3 regions of the Paenibacillus sp. FSL M7-0896 genome follow, and region 3 is predicted to be linked to each of the others. Evidence: predicted binding sites of a transcription regulator. Region 3 holds the regulator's gene; each other region holds the start of a gene.
What was found. Region 3 encodes Rex, which represses fermentation and respiration genes when NADH is low (regulators of the CRP and FNR family bind a similar motif). Its sites were predicted from a motif close to TTGTGAAATATTTCACAA; they were not measured.
Positions count from the first base shown of each region.

Region 1: the regulator Rex is predicted to act here: its motif matches at 3,299-3,316, upstream of MKY12_RS33165 (phosphoketolase family protein).
Region 2: the regulator Rex is predicted to act here: its motif matches at 4,311-4,328, upstream of MKY12_RS07040 (flavocytochrome c).

Region 1 is NZ_CP150250.1:7,599,442-7,606,273, reverse strand. Features, by position in the region: gene MKY12_RS33170 (TIGR03915 family putative DNA repair protein) at 1-734, shown strand, start outside; gene MKY12_RS33165 (phosphoketolase family protein) at 801-3,185, opposite strand; gene MKY12_RS33160 (GntR family transcriptional regulator) at 3,463-4,185, opposite strand; gene MKY12_RS33155 (response regulator) at 4,279-5,421, opposite strand; gene MKY12_RS33150 (S-layer homology domain-containing protein) at 5,532-6,832, opposite strand, start outside.
Region 2 is NZ_CP150250.1:1,681,195-1,688,026, reverse strand. Features, by position in the region: gene MKY12_RS07055 (flavocytochrome c) at 1-528, opposite strand, end outside; gene dcuS (DcuS/MalK family sensor histidine kinase) at 656-2,269, opposite strand; gene MKY12_RS07045 (FMN-binding protein) at 2,474-2,833, opposite strand; gene MKY12_RS07040 (flavocytochrome c) at 2,859-4,289, opposite strand; gene MKY12_RS07035 (hypothetical protein) at 4,474-4,932, shown strand; gene MKY12_RS07030 (response regulator) at 5,059-5,778, opposite strand; gene MKY12_RS07025 (lactate utilization protein) at 5,935-6,612, opposite strand; gene MKY12_RS07020 (Crp/Fnr family transcriptional regulator) at 6,707-6,832, shown strand, end outside.
Region 3 is NZ_CP150250.1:4,424,610-4,431,441, forward strand. Features, by position in the region: gene MKY12_RS19085 (DUF5590 domain-containing protein) at 125-646, opposite strand; gene MKY12_RS19090 (amidohydrolase) at 676-1,977, opposite strand; gene MKY12_RS19095 (redox-sensing transcriptional repressor Rex) at 1,967-2,617, opposite strand; gene dinG (ATP-dependent DNA helicase DinG) at 2,767-5,628, opposite strand; gene MKY12_RS19105 (hypothetical protein) at 5,744-6,382, opposite strand; gene panD (aspartate 1-decarboxylase) at 6,497-6,832, opposite strand, start outside.

The DNA of each region.
Region 1 (6,832 bases), 3.2 Mb from region 3:
AGACCGACAAAGACAAGGCCGCACGGGTACTGAAGTCCCTGCCGCTGCGGATCAGCCGCGAAGCCGAGGAGCTGGTGCGTCTGGGCTTCTGGAGCTGCGCTCCCGAGAAGGAAATGCTGCTGCTGAACTTCCTGTATCTCGGCTTCAAGCATGGCCGCAAGGTGATGAATATGCTGGCTGATGATACTGTTAACAGTCTGATGAAGGCCGTTCAGCAGCTCCGGCATGAAGCGCATCTGTATACAGGCTTCGTCCGCTTCTCTGTATACGGCCCGGTCATGGCCGCAGTCATTGAACCGCAGGGCTATGTGCTGCCTGTAATCCGGGAACACTTCTGCGACCGGTTCCAGGGGGAGAGCTTCATGATCTACGACCAGACGCACGGGGCGGCGCTGATTCATGAGCCCGGACGGGAGGCCATCGTTCCCTTAAGCGGGTGGACTCCACCCGAGCCCGATGAGACCGAGGAAGCGTACCGCCGCTTATGGACCGGCTTCTATCACGCCATCGGCATCAAGGAGCGCCGCAATGACCGGCTGCGTTCCTCTAAGATGCCGAAGCGCTATTGGAAGCACATGTTGGAGATGAATGGGAGTAATGGTGTCCCTGTACTCACCGCGGCGCAGCGGAAGAAGGTATTGCAGCCGGAGACCTCATCGATCCCGGACACCCCGGAGACCATAATCCAGCTCCAATCATCGGACACAAAAAGCGCCCCGCAGCCATCAACATGACTAACCGGGGCGCTCCTTAATTGAAGCCTACTATATTATTAATGAAATAACACTATCGTCCTAACCTTAGTTCAAAGCCTTCCATACCCAGTTCTCAACCTCTGGGAGGTCGATGCCCTCTTCACGGATGTACGCGTGGTGCTTCTGCACCATAGCATCCATCTCGTCAGCGATAGCCTGGTATTTGCTTGCTTCCGGCAGACTCAGCACCGCTTCCTTCGTGAGGTCGAAGCGGTCCATCTGGTTGAGTACACGCATATCGAACGGTGTCGTGATGTCGCCATTCTCGCGGTAGCCGTGCACATGCAGGTTATGGTTGTGGCGGTCGAAGAACAGGTCTTTGATCAGGCCTTCATAGCCGTGGAAGGCGAAGATGACCGGTTTGTCTTTTGTGAAAAATTGATCAAACTCATCGTCAGACAAGCCGCGCGGATCGAGCTTCTGGCTTCTCAGCTTCAGCAGATCTACCACGTTGATATAGCGGATCTTCAGCTCAGGCAGCTTCTCATGCAGGATCGAGATCGCAGCCAAGGCTTCCATAGTTGGTTCTGTACCGGAAGAAGCAATTACGAGATCCGGCTCGCCGCCTTTGTCGGTGCTGGCCCAGTCAATGATTTTGAGTCCTTTAGTTACCAGCTCCTGAGCTTCATCGGCCGAGAACCACTGCGGACGCGGATGCTTGGAGGATACGATCAGGTTGATCTTCTGACGGTCATTCAGGATCGTGTCGAATACAGCCAGCAGGCTGTTCGCATCGGACGGCAGATACTCACGGATGAATTCAGGCTTCTTGTCAGCCAGATGGCCGAGCAGACCCGGATCTTGGTGGGTATAACCGTTATGGTCTTGCTGGAACACGGTCGATGTAGCGATGACGTTCAGGGATGGAATATCTTCTCTCCAGGTCTGATCTGTCGCCTTGCGCAGCCACTTGAAGTGCTGGGTGATCATCGAATCGACCACGCGCAGGAACGCTTCATAGCTGGCGAAGAATCCGTGGCGGCCGGTCAGTACGTACCCTTCCAGAATCCCCTCTGCCTGATGCTCTGATAACTGGGAGTCAATGACACGGCCATACGGAGCGAGGAATTCATCCTGCGGTTCCTGAATGGCGTCCATCCATTGGCGCTTGGTCACTTCGAATACAGGTCCCAGACGGTTGGACATGGTCTCATCCGGTCCAAAGATCCGGAAGTTGCGGTTCTCTTCGTTGAGCGTAACAACCTCTTTCAGGTATTTCCCCAGCACGGCCATATCCTGCGCAATCACTTGACCCGGAACAGAATTATCCAAGGTGTAGTTGCGGAAATTCGGCTTGTGCAGGTCTTTGATCAGCTTACCGGCATTCGTTACCGGGTTCATCCCCATACGTCTGTCGCCGGTTGGCAGAATTTCGGCCAGATCCGCGTTCAGACGGCCGTTCGCATCGAACAATTCTTCAGGTCTGTAGCTGTTCAGCCATTCCAGCAGCGCCGGAGCATGCTTCATGTTTTTCTGATCCACAGGAATCGGTACCTGGTGTGCACGGAAAGAGCCTTCGTTCGGCACGCCATCCCACGATTTCGGACCGGTCCAGCCTTTAGGGGAGCGGAAGACCAGCATCGGCCATACCGGACGGGCAGTATCGTTATTTTCACGGGCATTCTTCTGAATGGCGGCAATTCTCTCTACGATCGTATCCAGCACCTTCGCCATTTCCGGGTGCATCAGATCAGGATTCTCACCTTCCACGAAGAATGCTTCCCAGCCGTTTCCGGCAAAATAGGCGGTTAATTCTTCTCTGCTCATCCGGGAGAGGATGGTCGGGTTACTGATCTTGAAGCCGTTCAAGTGCAGAATCGGTAATACCGCACCGTCTGTAATCGGGTTGATGAACCGGTTGGACAGCCAGGAAGCGGCCAGAGGACCGGTCTCTGCTTCGCCGTCACCTACAACTACAGCGGAGATCAGGTCAGGGTTATCCAGAATCGAACCCACGCTGTGCGACAGGGAGTAACCCAGCTCGCCGCCTTCATGAATCGATCCGGGTGTTTCAGGAGCTGCATGGGAGGCAACACCGCCAGGGAAGGAGAACTGCTTAAACAGCTTTTTCAGACCTGGGATGTCCTGAGTGATCTGCGGGTAGATTTCGGTGTAGGTTCCGTCAAGATAAGAGTTCGATACCATCACCTGACCGCCATGGCCCGGGCCTTCAATATAGAACATGTTGAGATCATATTTAGTGATAACGCGGTTCAGGTGCGCATAGATAAAGTTCTGCCCAGGGATCGTGCCCCAGTGTCCGATCGGCTTCACTTTGACGTCTGCATCCTTCAACGGTTCTCTTAACAACGGATTATCCTTCAAATAAAGCTGACCTACGGAGATGTAGTTCGTTGCACGCCAGTAAGCGTCAAGCTTTGCCAGATACGTTTTGGAGGAATAATCCACCTGTTCGATTGTTAATCCCATGTCTTCCACTCCCTAATCTTTTTCTTTGTAAATTGAATGTATCACTTCTACATTTACATCATACATCGGCATTTCAGAAATTCAATCTTTTTAGAAATTAATACGGTCCAATATTGTGAATTTTTGAACATAGTATGAATTCCTCTGCAAACCACGCACAAAAAGATGTTTATTTTTATAATTATGGATTAATTTGTCATGATAAAAAAACGCTAAAAAGACCGGGATTCCTCCCGGCCTGCTATACCTCAGTTATGCTATTTACACCGTCCATCCGTTAATGCACAGATACGAAAGTGTTAAACTTTAGATACTCGTAATGGAAGCGCATATGCGAGAATTCGAACGGCGTGCCGTTATCCAGGAAAAAGATCCCCTCCATAATCCCCACGGGTTCATTCTCTTTAAGATGGAGCAGCTCCTGATCATTCAGCAGTGAAGGCTCGGCAAAAATAGACAAAAAGGATTTGGTCACCGCCAGATTGCGCGACTCCTCCAGATAATGAAAAATCGACCCCTCAATAATCGTCTGGTCGAGATTTTGCACAATTTTGATCGGAATATATCCCGTCTCAATCATGAAGGGCGCACCTTCAAACAGGCGCAGACGCACGATCTTATACACGAAATCATGTGGCATCAGGAACAAATCCCGCTGAAGCTCCTCCGTGGGCCGGATGACCTCGAAGCTCAGCACCTTGATCTCCGGCTTCTTGCCGTGCATCTGGAAGTTATCCGACACCCCCAGATTAGAGCCTTCGTAATTGAAGATCGAATCGTTCTTTATATATAACGGATTGATGAAGGTGCCGGAGCCGCGTTTCTTGAAAATAATGCCCGAGCTCTCCATCTTCATCAGCGCACGCTTAATGGTACTGCGGCTAACCTGATACGCCTCGCTGAGACTACGCTCATCCGGCAGCTTCATATCGGCGTACTGCCCGGCAAAGATCTTCGTTTTGAGGTCAGCAATAATCTGCTTGTAGACAAATTGGGTCATGGGGTGCTCCTTCGTCGGATCTTTGCAGAACAAGTTCATTCAAGATTAAATATATCATAATTTAGATAGGGCAAAAAGGATGAATCCACGGATTCACCCTTTTTGACGCTTGTTATCCCAATCCCTATACCATTTGACAATCTCCCGGCTCGGTTTCTCCGCAACCTCTGCTTCCATGACCGTTTCCAGCAATACATACTGTCTTTGCACCAGAAAATGAAAGCCCATTCTATCCGATATTTGCATGTACAATAATTGCGCCTGCTCCTCTAACGGATAGCGGGTGCAGACCTGTTCAATGTGCTTGAAGGCCTGTTCATATTCTGCATTCCCCATATACCAGCGGACCAGATTCAGCTTCAGCCGAATCCACTGCAGCTGGAATCTCTGCCGCTCAAGCTCCGCCCACACATAATCGTACCCCTCCAGATATTCGCTCTTGAACAGCTTCAGGATTCGTTCGTATTCGGGCAGTGTGTCATTCGAGAGCTCTAACCCCGCTTGGATAAAGCGGTCAAACTCATCAACGTCCAGGCAGATTCCATTCAGCTTGAGCAGATAGCCGTCCGCCGTATTTTGCAGGAGAATCCGTTCTCTGCTGAAGGGCTCCAGCATCTTGCGGATATGATACACAGCCGTATATAACTGCGGATAGGCCCTGTTCGGATCAAAATCAGCCCACAGCAACTCAATCAGAGTGGCTTTACTGACCACTTTGCCGCGATGATGCAGCAGGTAAAAGAAGATTTCCTGCGCCTTCGCCGTTCTCCATTGCAGTGACGGAAGCTCCTGACTCCCTTCGTAGATCCGGAAGGCATCGAGCATCAGCATTCTCCAGCTTGTCTGCGCTGACGCTGCCTGGGCTGCCAGGCCAGGCTTCTGCTGAGCATTCAATCTCCGAACTGTAAGCTTCAGACGGTCCGTATGAATCGGCTTAAGCAAATAATCCAGGGCATTCAGCTCAAAAGCCTTGATCGCATACTTATCATATGCCGTTACGAATACAACCTGCAGATCGGGTCTCCGTTCCAGCAGCCTTTCCGCCAGTTCAATCCCGCTCAGCTCCGGTAAATGAATATCGAGAAACACAATATCGGTCTCGGTCTCCTCTACCTTTTGCTGCCCTTGCAGCGGATCGGTATATTTGCCGATAATCTCGAAACAACCAAGCGCATGCAATTGGCGTTCCAAAGCCTTTAGTGCCAATTCTTCATCGTCAATCAGGATTGCTCTCATTCGGATCTCCTTCGCAACTGGAAATCGGTACGGTTTTATAACCATTATACTTCAAATTTAATGATTTAGGGGCTGGAGGAGAAATGATCTCTCCTCCAACCCCTATCCATTTATTCTGTAACCCGTTGTTCCTTCTGTTCACTGTCGATCCGGTACTGATGGTCGATGATAGCCTCCTGGATATCCAGATAGGCCCAATGATTCTTGGAGACATCCGGGAATTTCACCGCATCTGCTCCATGGAGCGGGCCGCGGTCAAACATCTGATTAACAATGACTACTGCTTCCGCACGGGTCAGATAAGCATTCGGCTTGAAGCTGCCGTCCGGGTAGCCCTTGAGCAAGCCTGCCGACACGTTGGCTTCAATTACCGCCTGAGCCCAATGTCCAGTTGTATCGCTGAAGCTCGATTTTCCGTCTGCCGGTACTGCAAGCTTCAGGTAGTTGGCAGCAGCAGCGGCCATCTCTGCTCTCGTAATCGGTGCATTGCCCCGGAATTTCCCGGCCGGATCACCCTTCATCACGCCCTGTGCATTCACGAAGGCAATGGCTGCTGCGGCATAATGGCGGACAGCCACATCCGGGAAGGGAGGAGTGCCTACAGCCGCACTAGCATCATAGCCCAGATTCCGGGCAATCATGAGTGCCATCTGCGAACGCGTTACCCGTTCGTCCGGCTTGAATTCCCCATCCGGGAAGCCAACGATATAGGATACATGCGTAGCAGGCGACTGATTATTGAAGTTAATAATCGTAAAGGTACTGAATTTGCTTACCGAGAATTCCAGTCCAAGCAGTCCCTCTTTATAGGTAACCGCTTTGCCTTTGACAACCTCTTTCGTGCCGTCGGTATGCTCAATGAAAATACCGAGCTGTGCCAGGAATGCATTACGCGCCGCTTCATTCGCAGGCAGCTTCACATCTCTTAGCGGCAGGATCAGGGTTACCGCCCTGCTGGACAGGTTCGTCTCAATGGTCATCGGTCTGGCGACCACTTCGATTTTGTTGTCCTTGGCCACTTCGCGGACCACAGCTTCAAGCGTGGCTCTCTTCTCGATTTCACTCCGCTCTGTTGCACTTCTCACCGGCACCAGCCGGAAATAGAAGTCTTGTCCGATGCCTTCCAGCGATTCATTCGGAACACGCACAATTGCGTTCTCCGTATAGATTTCCAGTACAATGCCGTTCTCTTTCAGCAATTTGGCGGTTTCCGCCGGAATCTGGACATTCACTTCGCTGACATTGTCCGCCGCATCCGGGATGACTACACGGGCAATGCTTTGTCCCGTCTCTTTCGCCATCTTCACCGCTTCTTCAGCCTTATCCTTGGTGAAGCGGACCAGATCAGTGATCATGCCATTGCTCTGAGTGGTACGCTGTACCGGCACTTTCGTGATGCCAGCCGCATTGG
Region 2 (6,832 bases), 2.7 Mb from region 3:
GATTCCGATGGAATCGAGCCAGTCAATGGCCCCTGCGGATTGATCCACGAAGAAGTGCAGCAGCTCCTTATTGTTCGTATCATGTCCGCCCTTAAGGGTCTCTTCATAGAACAGTTCGTTGCTGTCTTCGATGCCCTGCTCCTTCTGGAACTTGGTCTGCGAGGCATTCATTCCCGAGGAGGATTTCGTAGTATTGCCGCCAGCTACCGGCATCTTCTCCAGGATGACCGGGTTCATGCCGGCCGCTTTGGCTTCCAGTGCAGCAGACATTCCCGCACCGCCCGCGCCGACGATGACGATATCATATTTATCTTTTAACTGATCATACGGAGTATAGCTCGCTTCGGATGCCCCCGATACGGCCTCTGCTGTCTCTTTAGGTGTAGCCGTTGCTGCAGGCTCTGTGGTCGCGCTGTTTGTTCCCTTGCTCTCATTCTTGCTGCTGCCCGCATTGTTGTTTCCGCAGCCTGCAATGACCAGCATCACGGAGAGAATGAGGATAAGCGCCGCTGTTAATCTCTTATTCATGTGAGTTGTGCCCCCTTGTGCATATTTTCACAATTATCATAGCGCCAAAGAAGCGGTTTGTGGAACCTTCCGTAAATTATTAAAGAGTTTTGTAACTAAAGTAAGCGGGTATGCAGACCTTAAATGTTCACACACCCTCCTCCTCCTTCACCTCATAAGGCACATCCACGATAAAATGTGCTCCCGGCCCGCAGCCGGCGGCAAGCTCAAGATGACCCCCCAGTTTGTCTACACTTTTCTTCACCAGATATAGGCCGATTCCCCGCTGTTCACCCTTGGAGGAGTAGCCCTGAACGAAGATCTTATCCCCCAGACCCGCCGGAATTCCCGGACCGTTGTCGCTAACCTCGCATAGCAGCCGCCCTTCTTCATATTGAAAAGCAAGCTCCACCCGCTTCACGGGTTGCTCACAGAGCTCCCCCAGCGCCTCCAGAGCATTATCCAGCAGATTGCCGGCAATCGTAATCAGCTCATGAATCACCTGCGGATCAGCCGGCTCCGGCAGATAGCTGTCTCCGGTCAGCAGCAGCTCCATCCCCGCTTCGCGTGCCCGGCTCAGCTTCCCCAGCAGAAATCCGGCCAGCACCGGGTCCTTGATCTGTCTTGTGATCGACCCGATCTCCTTCTGGTAATTGCTTACCGTTCCCAGAATATATTGCTGCAGCTCATCATACAGACCCATATGCGTCATGCCCATAATGACATGCAGCTTGTTCATGAACTCATGGGCACCGGAGCGCAGCGCTTCTGCATAGACCGAGACTCCCGACAGCTTCTCTGCCAGCACAGCCAATTCGGTTTCATCCCGGAAGGTAGCAATCGCGCCAACGATATTCCCGTTCACCCGGACTGGCAGGCTGTTCACCAAAAGAGAGCTGTCTCCCAGCTCCAGCTCCCGGTCCTGTATCCCCTCTCCCTCAGCCAATACCTGCTCAAGACCCAGCTCCGGCCAATACTCGGCAATCTGCCGGTTCATGGCGCTCCCGCCAATCCCCGCTGCCCGCAGAAGCCGCTGTGCTTCCATATTAAGGATGGTAATCCGCGCCTCCTGATCTACGGCAATAATTCCCTCACGCGTGGATTCCAGCATCGCACTGCGTTCCTGGAGCAGCTTGGAGATGTCCTCCGGCTCCATCCCGAACACCATCCGCTTGATCCGGGCCGCCAGAATGAATGCTCCTCCCGCTCCAAGCAAGGCTCCCGAGACCAGAATCGCAATAATCGTCCACTCATTCATCAGAACCAGCCGCTCGACCCGCTCCAGGGACAGACCGGCAATGACCACACCCACCTGATGCCCCCGGTTGTTATAGACCGGCACGAAGCCGCGCAGGGATCTGCCGAGCGGACCGGCCCCTTCGGAGATGCTCTCCCCTCCGCGCAGCGATATCTCCTGGCCGCCTCCCGCAAAGGGAAGACCTACCAGCGAAGCATCCGGATGAGAATAGCGGATTCCCTTCATATCTGTCACGACCACGAACATAATATCATTGCGGCGGGCGATCCTTGAGGTGTAGTCCTGAATCTCCTTGCTGTTGCCCTCACTGAGTCCCTCAGAGACCAGCGGAATCAGGGCGATGGTACGGGCAATCGTAATCGCCTTATCCTCCAGCGCCTGCCGGGTCTGCGGAATAATCTGATTCCGGAAAATAAAATATAAAATCAGCAGTACCAGCAGGACAACGGCAGACACCATGACGGCAATCATTGTGCGCAGACTGTAGCTTTTTTTCCTGGCCACTGGTGCGAAGACCTCCCTTCATGTCCCATATTCCTATACCATTCGAACTATATTATTTGAACTAGAATTTGTAAAGCTACTCCAGAGTGATTGTTTCTGGGGATGGAACTATGCAGCAAGCCCAGCCGTTCTGCCGGAGACAGGAGGGCTGGGCTTGCTCGGGTGATATGACCACAACACTTTTATAAGCTATTGAATGATGACTTACTGCTTCTTGGCCTGTTCCAGCGCCTGGGTCACCGCTTCAATAATTCCGCCGCTGGAGCCGGAAGCACCAGAGAGAGCGTCTACGCCTTCTGTGGTTTGTTTTTCAATAATTTCAGGAATCGTATTCTCTACAGCCGCATCGATCATCGCCTGCGTCTCCTTATGCTCCTGTACGGTAATGGCGTCGATCTTCTCATCTTTGATCTCTACCGCCACTTTAATATCACTCTTAACCCCTTTGCCTGTTCCATCATAGGTCCCGTCCACATACTTGCCGGAAGATGATGAGCATCCAGCTGTTAGTACTGTTGCAGCCGCGAGGGCAGAGAACAGCAAGGTTTTTGTCCACTTGTGCATGAATAATTCCTCCTTCTGAAAGTTCCTATTTCTTAAGTGCCTTCACAGCTTCATCCGCTGCGATCCGCCCGAAGGTAGTGATGTCTGCCAGTGCATTACCGCCCAGACGGTTCGCGCCGTGTACTCCGCCGGTTACTTCGCCCGCAGCATACAGCCCGGCAATGACCTGATCCTTGGTATCCAGCACCTGAGCCTGGGTGTTAATTGCTACTCCGCCCATGGTATGGTGGATTCCCGGTGTTACCTGAATTGCATAATATTTACCCTTTTCAAAAGACAGCTCAAGATCCGGCCGTTCAAACTCTGTATCCTTGCCGGAAGCAACGAAGCCATTATACGTTTTCAGTGTATCCGCAAGTGCTTTGCCATCTACACCAATCTGTGCCGCCAATTCTTCAGGTGTTGCCGCTTCTTTGACCAGATCCATTCCAAAATAAACCTCAGTTGCCTTCAGGTTCGCACGCAGCTCATCATTGAAGATCAGGTAAGCTACTTTACCGGATTGGGCCAGAATATTCTGGGACACGACATCGCGGGTCAGCAGTTCATTCGTGAATCGCTTGCCTTCGCTATTGACCAGAATCGCACCGTCTCCGCGTACCCCTTCCGTGATCAGCACGCCTTGATTAGGAATGGTGGTCGGATGAATCTGAATCTCCTTCATGTCTACAAGCTTGGCACCAATCTTCTCTGCCATCGTTGTACCATCTCCGGTTGCGCCCGGGTGGTTAGTGGTAGAGAACCCTTCCAGCTTCGGCTGATACCCCTTGATCATGTCCATGTTAGCTCCAAAACCGCCAGCCGCCAGGATAACGGAATTCGCACTAATCGTGTACTGCTTGCCATCCTTATCCGTCACCTTCACTCCGGTAACCACGCCGTCCTTGTTCTTGACGATCTCATCGGCAGTCGTCCGCAGGCGCACATCAATCTTGTACTCCTCCAGCTTCTTCTTCAGCGCGACTACGATGAAATTCCCTGCCGCTTCCCCGCCTGCCGGACGATGAATCCGGTTCACGCTTGCCCCGCCTGCGCGTCCCACTTCAGACAGCTCGGCTCCATTCTCCTTCAGCCACTCCACCGAAGCCGCCGCACCGTTTGTAAGTGTTCTGACCAGATCCGGGTTGTTCAGGTTCTTGCCGCCCTTCATGGTATCCTCGAAATGCAGCTCCGGACTGTCTGTAATGCCAGCCGCTGCCTGATAAGGTGTTCCTGCCGCATTCAATCCGCCTTCCGCACGGACGGTGTTGCCTCCAAGCATAGGCATTTTTTCGATCAATATCACTTTGGCTCCCTGATTATGCGCTTCAATGGCAGCAGTCATTCCCGCGCCGCCGCCGCCGATAATAACAATGTCCGTAGACTCCCCTTTGGTGCTGTTACATGCAGGCAATACCACCAGACTTGCCAACAGCAACCCCTTGCCCAGCAGACTTCCCCATCTCTTTCTGTTCATTCAGTTCTCCTCCAATTGTTATTGTGCATATTTTCACAATCATCATAACCTGAAGGAGCCCTGACAAGAATATTTAGTAATTAAAGAAATGATAAAGTAAATAAAGGTAGTGAATTTGCTTGAATGTGTTTATAGATTTATAATTGGAGCTTATACAACCGTATCACTAGGAGGAACAGAAACTATGGAAAAAAGCGAAAAATATTGGCTGGCCGGTGCTGTTCTGGCAGCAGCCGGTGTCTCCCTGATGAGCTACACCGCGAGCCGCTATACTTCATTCAAAAGAGTAGTTACCCGAACCATCCATCTGGAAGATATCGCCGCTCTGGAAATTACCCGCCTATCTTCTGTTCCCGGTGAACAGAAGGATATTGTGCTTACTGAGCCGGAAGCGATTAAGCGGATCTACGATGATTTCTCCAGCGTCCGCCTGATGAAATCCGCCCGCAATGTGAGCACAGACAGCAAGTACAGCTATTACATTACCATCGTCCAGGCCGACCGGAAGCAGCGGTTCGACATTATTTTGAAGGGCAAGCATCACATGATTATCTACGACAATGACATGAACAACCCGCACCTGGTAGCCTACAAAATCATTAACGAGTTCAGTCCGCTGGCTCTGCAGCAGGCCTTCGATTGATTCTGCGCACGCTTATGTATGGCATAGCTTAATAACCTTCACAGCTAATGTGACGGCTATATGGAGTCATGGAACGCCTGGGGCACCCTCGGGACACCTTGACTCCGTTTTATTTTAAGAGAACGCTCATAGATATTTACGGATAAGTTCATGCCCTTCGGGTCTCACCTTATACATATACACCGGCCTGCCTACCGCCCCGTAGCTAAGCTCCATTTCCAGAATACCTGCCTCCGTCAGAAAAGCCAGATATTTGCGGACCGAGATCCGCGAGATGGGCGCATGACTGCTGATATCCTCCGTGGAGAACACCGGGCTCTCCAGCCGGTTAATTGTGCTCCAGATGCTCTCCAGTGTGCCTTCGGCAAGCCCTTTGGGCAGCGGCAGGGCAGCGTACTTCTCCTCTTCCGTCCCGAGCGAATGCCGCAGCAGCTTATCCAGCTGCTCCTGGCTTAGATGCTCCTTGTGCATCAGCTTATAATCTTCACGATACGCCGACAGTGCCGCCTGAAACCGGGCAAACTCGAACGGCTTGATCAAATAATCCACGGCCCCGTTCTGCAGCGCCTTGCGGATGCTGGCATTGTCACTGGCGGCGGAGATCACAATGATGTCCACCTTGCTTCCCTGCTCCCGCAGAGCAGATAGCAGCTGCAGCCCGCTGACACGCGGCATATAAATATCCAGCAGCACCAGATCTACCTGCTGCTCCTCCAGCATAGTTCTCGCTTCATCCCCTGTCGCCGCCCAGCCCGCATACTCAAAGCCCGCAACCTGCTCCAGATAATGCCGGTTAAACTTCGCCACCATCGGGTCATCTTCTACGATTAATACTTTAATGTTCATGGGGTCTCCTTGTCTTTTGTGCAACTATAACTACATATAACTACAACTAATATAACATTGCGGCGGAGAATTTTGGAGGGAGGTGTGCTGAGACATAGAATCAAAACTAACAAAAAGACACCAATTCGAGAAATTACCCGAACGGTGCCGAAAAAATTAAAATCCCAAAGATTCACCAACGAGGATAACCTTTATTCTCCCCGCTGTTTTACACATTCTTGTTTCGACGATGTAAGAACAGATACAATCCTCTGATTTACAATCTGCACAAGCACCATTGATTAGGCAGGGCGTTTTTTGCGGTGAATGTAAAAATGGGCTGGACGAACTCGAAAGACGGTTTGCGTTAATGGGAGCGGCATAGGTTCTGGCTCTTATCACTGCATCTTCAGCGGTCTTGCACACCTTATTCATCCCCACGACAGCAACCACACTTCTCGGTCCAAAAGTAATCGCTGCCACTCGATTGCCCACACTGTCGATATTGACCAATATCCCATCTTCACTAACCGCGTTGAAGCTCGTTAAATAGGTATCACATAAAAGAGATTGGCGCATGAGGTCATAACGTTCCTCCATCGTCTGCGCTGTATCACGGTCAGTGACTGTATAGCTGCCTTGACGTACCCGATCAAGAAGCCCGATTTCCTCAAGCGTGACTGAACCGCCCCAAGATACCGAAGACTGTTCCGGAATTAAGGATAGCGCCTTTTCCGCAGCTTCTATGGCGTTGTCACAGTAATAGGCCTCAAATTTTCTGCTTTGCAGATTTTTCATAACCTTGGAGGCTAACAGCCGGTTTCTCGCTTTGATTGAATCTTCTTTCGTTTGCACTGCTCTTCCTCCGTTCTGACGTTAGACAAGGTGGCTAAACTTCGTGTGTATGTATGATTAATATAGTATAGTAAAAAGAAAAAGGATGTTGCACATGCAACGCGAAGCCGCTCAGAATAACTTAGAGTCCCTCTGTCAATCACGTTTATTTTCAGGGATTTCTCCAAGTGATATTTCCCAAATGCTTAAATGTCTGTCAGCTACACGGAAAGAATATGTA
Region 3 (6,832 bases):
AGCAGACGAGGTATACACTCCGTATATCAATTGATGTATCTCAAACTTTTCAACATGATGGATAAAAAAACGGAGGAACAGATAATCTGTCCCCCCGTTTTTATTCTGCCGCTCACCGCTTAGCTTAACGGTTCGGCAGGCTGTACCCCTCACCGATGGCGCTGCCATCCTTGAAGCGGTAAAAGTTATAATAGAATCGCCCGTCTTTTTTGTAAAATAGCTGCCAGGCATATTCCCCGTTGTATACACCGGGCAGCAGCCGTTCGATCGTAATGTCCGGCAGCTGGGCGGCTATGATTCCGCGCATTTTCTCTTCTGAGGTGCCATTGCTCAGTTCCTCAGCATACAGGTCATTGTCGCCTCCGGCAGGCTTGCCCTCCAAGGTGAAACGGACCCACACCATCAGCTCGGTCCCTGATTCATTTTTACCGGTCAGCACCCAGTAGATCTCATTCTCATTCCATACAGATTTCTGGGCCTTGGTTACCTCTGTTAGTCCGGCACGCGCCCGGGCCAGCTCCTTGGCCTCACTCCGCTCGTTCCACTGGTCCTTCATAATGTAGGCATAGAACTGGCTAAGTCCGAACAGAAGGAGCAGCACCACGGTAATCCCCAGCCAGATCCATTTTCTCCTCTTCTTCTTCACCACGCTGCTTCCTTTCCCGTTCCCTTGAATTACCGTTTAAGCAGGCTCTCGAACGTCTCCTGTGCTTTGCGGCGGATGGCTTCTTCATCAAGTGTCAGGCATTGTCCATGCTTCACAACCTGCTGGCCGTTCACCCATACATGCTCCACATCCTTGGCACTTGCCGAATATACGGCATGGGAGAGCAGATCGGTATGCGGCAGCAGATGAGGCTGGTCAATATCAAGTGCGATGAAGTCGGCCTTCATTCCTGCTGCAAGCCGGCCCACCCCGCTTAGGAAAATAGACTGCGCCCCATACTCCGTAGCCATCAGAAGCGCCTCAGGAGCCGGTACCGCTGTAGGATCACCGCTTACGCCCTTGTGGATCAGAGCCACCAGCCGCATCTCTTCGAACATATCCAGATTGTTGTTGCTCGCCGCACCGTCTGTCCCCAGAGAGACCTTAACCCCGGCTCTCAGCAGCTCAGGAACACGGGCTACCCCGCTGGCCAGCTTCAGGTTACTGCCGGGGTTATGCGACACGCCAACGTTATGGCGGGCCAGGATACCGATCTCTTCATCGTTCAGATGAACCCCGTGGGCAATGAGCGAAGGACGGGTGAACATCCCGAGCTTCTCCAGATGCGCGACCGGACGCAGGCCGTAGTCGGCCACGTTCTGTTCCACTTCATGGCGCGTCTCGGACATATGGGTGTGCATTGGCAAGTCCAGATCATGGGCAGCCTGCACAAACTTCATGAAAAACTCTGGAGGACAGGTGTACGGGGCGTGCGGTGAGAGCATGGTCGTAATTCTGCCGTCAGCCTTGCCGTGCCAGTTACGGGCAAAAGCAATCGCCTCAGCAAGCTTCGCTTGCTGTACCTCTTCCGGGCACAGCCCAATTACGCCGCGCATCAGCACAGCACGAATACCGGACTGCTCCGTTACTTCCGCTACCCGGTCCATATGATCATACATATCGAGGAAGGTGGTTGTGCCGCCCTTCAGCATCTCCAGCACGGACAACGAGGTTCCCCAATATACATCATCACCAGTGAATTTCTCTTCCATCGGCCACATCTTCTCCTGCAGCCAAGTCTGAAGCACCATATCGTCACCGTACCCGCGCAGCAGTGACATTGCAGTATGACCATGGGTATTTACCAGACCAGGCATGAACAGCAGACGGCTGCCGTCTACGACCTGTGCGCCATCCTCCACTACCGGCTCAGCTTCACCTATGTAAGTAATCAAATCATTCTCCAGGGTCATGTACCCGCTCAGTACCGGCTTGTCACTGCCCGGAACCAGGAAGTGCCCATTCTTGATTATCGTGATCTTACTGCTCATCTTCAGCCTCATCCTTTCCATCATGCAAATAATAGGCCAAGCTCTGCAGATCTGTGGTGAAATCTGCGGCATGAATCCGGATATTGGCAGGCGTCTTGAGAATAACCGGTGCGAAGTTCAGAATCGCTTCGATACCGGAATCCACAAGAATATCAGCTACGTTCTGGGCTTCGCTGTCAGGCACGGTAATAATCCCGATCCGGATGCCCTGCGAGCGGATGGTACTGCTTAGCTCCTCCATCGGCTGCACAACCAGCGAGTTGATCTGCTGGCCCACCTTCGGCGGGTAGGCATCGAAGATGGCAGTAATCTTCATCGTATCCTTCAAGTAAGCGTTGTAGTTAGACAAGGCATGACCGAGGTTACCGGCTCCAACCAGTGCAACATTAATTTGCTGGTCAAGCTTCAGGATATGGCGGATCTTCTCAATCAGATAAGATACATCATAGCCGATGCCTTTTCTGCCAAAATCACCAAAATAAGCCAAATCCTTACGGATCTGGGCGGGATTTAGGTCAAGCTTCTGGCCCAGCTCCTGAGAAGAGACTGTGGAGATTTCACGTTTTTGGAGATCGTTCAGGAAACGCAGGTACACTGGGAGCCTGCGCACGACGGCCTCCGATATTTTATCCGATTTCATGTATTCTCCTCCTTAAAAGTTTTGTTAGCCTACACTTCATTCCGTACAATTATAGCAACCGTGCCCCGCCGCCTGCCGGAGTGGCAGGACAGGCGGGAACGGATCTTCAGGATAATCATGACTTATTAATAATAGCAATAGCAGATGAATTAGGAAACCCCGCCGTCATCCAGCCATTCGGCAATTCTCGGGACCATCTGCTCGGTGAGCATATGCTCCATCTTGGGACCGGGGAGCGAGTACAGAAAGTACTTTCCGTAATGCGATTCAATCACTCTGGTATCGTACACAATTACGATGCCCCGGTCCTGCGCCGTGCGGACCAGCCGCCCGAAGCCCTGCTTGAAGCGGATGACAGCCTGCGGCACGGACAGCTTCATGAACGGATTCTTCTTCTGTGCCTGAAGCAGCTCTGACTTCGCTTCTGCCAGCGGGTGATTCGGCGGCTGGAACGGCAGTCTGACAATCGCCAGGCAGGTCAATGCTTCTCCAGGGATATCCACCCCTTCCCAGAAGCTGCTGGTACCCAGCAAGACCGAAGCCGGGCTGTCCTGGAAGCGGCGGATCAGCTTGCTCCGGCTGCCGCCTTCCACACCTTGTCCGAGTACCGCGATATCCTGTGAGGCAAGTGCCTCCTTCAGCGGTTCATACACCTGGCGCAGCATCTTGTAGGAGGTGAACAGCACCAGCATCCGCCCCCGTGTTGTTACAGCTGTCTCGGCAAGGGAGTGCACGAGGGTGTCCACGAAGCGGGCATCCCCAATACTCCCCTTGACGCTCGGGAAGTCCCGGGGAATGACCAGGAGAGCCTGCTCACGATACTTGAATGGCGACGGAAGCAGTGTTGTCATCAGACGCCGCTGCTCTGCAGCCTCGCCAAGACCCAGGTTATCAATCATGAACTGGAAGGATTTATCCACGGATAAGGTGGCCGAGGTCAGGATAATGCTCTTCTTCTTATCGAAGAACAGCTCCCTGAGCTGGGTGCTGACATCTACAGGAACAGCATACATTTGCAGTGACTTGCCCTTATAATTACCGCTTCCCTCCAGCCAATACACGATATTCTCATCGTTCAGACTCATGAAGAAGCGGATCTGCTCTCTAATGGATGCCAGATCCTTGAATAACCCGCCGATATCGGTCACAAGACTGTCTGAGGAGGATTGGCTGTCCGTGTCACGCATCTCACTGAGCATTTTGTCGCCCTTGCGGATGATATCGCTCAGACTGAGGTTCAGTGTATTCTCAAGGGCAGCCAGCTCCTCCCAATCCTTCGGCTTCTTGCCCGGCTGCAGGCGTGCCACCAGCTGACCTGCTTCACCGGCCCCGGCATCGCTGCGCTCAGGCAGCAGGCTGAAGAGCCGGTCGCTGAGCGCATCCCAGGACTCCTTCACCGTCAGCAGATCGGGATAGATCCGGTCGATCACGCCGCTCCATTCGGAAGCCTGCTCACTGCCCGAAGACTGCAGACTCTGGCGGAGGGCAGGCAGCTGCCCGCTCCGGCTATCCTTATAGAGTCGGGTGAGGGTATGGGCGAATGTGAAATATTTCATCTGCATGCCAAGATGCTTGCCGGCAATATCCTCCAGATGATGGGCTTCATCAATTACAAGATGGTCGTAAGCCGGAAGAAGCTGATGCCCGGCTTTGACATCTGCGAACAGCTTGGAGTGATTGGTGACTACCACATCGGAGATCCCGGCTTCATGCTTGGCCCGGTGGTAATAGCATTTGCGGAACCAGGGACAGGCGCGTCCCAGGCAGGAGTCAGTATCACTGGCTACAGTCTCCCAGAAATCGCCGCCCCGTCCGCTTAAGTTAAGCTCCTCATCATCGCCGGTCGTCGTCTGAGTCAGCCAAACGAGCATTTGCGCAGCGGTGAGCGCTTCTTCCCTTGGACTCGTAAAGTCCTTTTTGTTCATTCGATGTTCGAACTTGCGCAGACACAAATAGTGCCCTCTTCCCTTAAAGATGGAGGCCTTGAACGGGAACGGCACAACGCTGGTTAAGAGCGGAATATCCCGCTCCCGCAGCTGGTCCTGAAGGTTAATGGTATGCGTGCTGACCATCACCTTCTGATCACTTTTCACACTATGGTAGATGGCCGGAAGCAGATAACCCAGCGATTTGCCGGTGCCTGTTCCCGCTTCAATCAGCAGATGCTTGTCCTGCTCAAGCGCTGTAATGACCTCATGGATCATCAGCTCCTGGGCTTCTCGGCTCTCATACTGGGGAAGAACAGCCTTCAGCCGCTTGGTTACCTCATCCATATATTCTTCAAAGGTAATATTCTCCAGCGGATTGACGCTTCCTTCCTCCCGTGGCGTAGCCAGCTCTGCCCAGTCCCCAACAGCCAGCGCAAGCTGGCGGTAGAAGCTCAGCTCACCTTCCGGCTGAAAGGTCTCCATCTCCCGCTCCCGCAGCAGACCGTCGAAATACCAGGCCAAATCACTGTCTTCGTCCGCGAACAGCTCATTCAGCCGCTGAATCGTCAAGAGCGGCAGACTCTGCAGCTCTTCCAGACATTTGAGCAGCACAATAGCCGTGGCAAGCGCATCACTGTCCGCCTGATGGGGACGGTCATGCGTAATGCCGAAGTGGCTGCTTACCGCGCCAAGCTGATAGGTGCTCAGCGAGGGAAAGCATATTTTGAGAAAATCGATCGTATCCAGAATCCGCCCCTGAAACGGCAGGTAGCCGCAGCGGTCCAGCGCATTCTGCAAAAAATGAAAATCAAACGCGACATTGTGTCCGACGAGGACTACATCATCCAGCAGCGGCACCAGCTCCATCATCATCTCATCGAGCTCCGGCGCATCCTGTACATCGCTGTCTGTAATTCCGGTCAGGCCCGTAATAAAAGGAGGAATTGGCGCTCCGGGCTTGACATAGGAACCGTACACCCGGGAGATCTGCCCGTCTTCTTCTATAATGGCAAGGCCAACCTGGATGATCTCTCCCACAGATTGGGTTCCCGTAGTTTCAAAATCAAGCACGGCAAATTTCATTATAAGTTCTATTCCCTTTCACTTGAGACTCTTTATCAGCATAACAGAAGTTACGAAAAAAGGCGATGCACACCCCGGGAAGTGGGGCGCATCGCCTAAAGAAACCGAGGATAAATTATAAAAGCGACACCAGCTGATGGCCAAACTCCAGCTTCCCGCCCCGTCTGCGGCACACCTCCAGATTCACGTTCGGCTCCGGCAGATCAGGATCATGCAGCAACGACAGGCTGAACAGCTCACTGGCTTCATTGAAGCGTTCCTGGGAAGCCCGGATACAGCCCAGCGCATTATAGATCATCGCCTTCAGCTTCACCTCACGGATCAGGCCCAGCATGTGATTCAGATGTCCCCAGGCGGTATCGCCTTCTCCCTCCTGCAGATAAGCCATGGCCAGATACAGGCGGGCAGCGAGGCTGTCTGGATACTGTGCCGTAACCTCCCTGAACTGTTCAATGCACTTGCGGTACATCAGCAGCTTATAATAGCCCTGGCCCCTGACAAAAGCATCCATCCCAAGCTCAGGGGCCTCCTCTTCCGGCAGCTCCTCCGGCTGAACCTGAAAATCCGCCTGTTCCCGGAACTCGCTTAGCTTCTCGGCGAAGACCAGCCATTCGTCCATTACATTATCACTGATGCGGTGGAGCATATTATACTTGGATAAAAGATCGCTTCGGCGGGCACCCTCCGCAGTAGGATAGTCGGCTTTGATCTCCTGGAGCATCTTGTTCATCTCAGCAAATAAATGTTGAAACACCGGACATCCCACCCTTACTGATAATGAAGTCAGCTTAAGCTTGCCTTACTTCATTATCAGCAAGTACAGGGGTCTTCATCCCTGCCATTGATTACATGGCTCAAAGCTCAGAATTCAGGCAATCGTCGCGTGAATCTCATGATCCGCCAGCTTCACCGGCTTGTTGCCCGCATCAACGAACACTACAGTCGGCTTGTGCGCCGCCAGCTCCTCGGAGGACATGACAGCGTAGGATATAATAATCACTGTATCGCCAGGCTGTACCAGACGCGCCGCTGCCCCGTTCAGACAAATGACGCCGCTGCCGCGCGGACCTGGAATGACATAAGTCTCCAGACGGGAACCGTTATTATTGTCCACGATCTGCACCTTCTCGTTCTCCAGCAGGTCTGCGGCTTCCATCAGATCTTCATCAATGGTAATGCTGCCCACATAATTGAGATTGGCTTC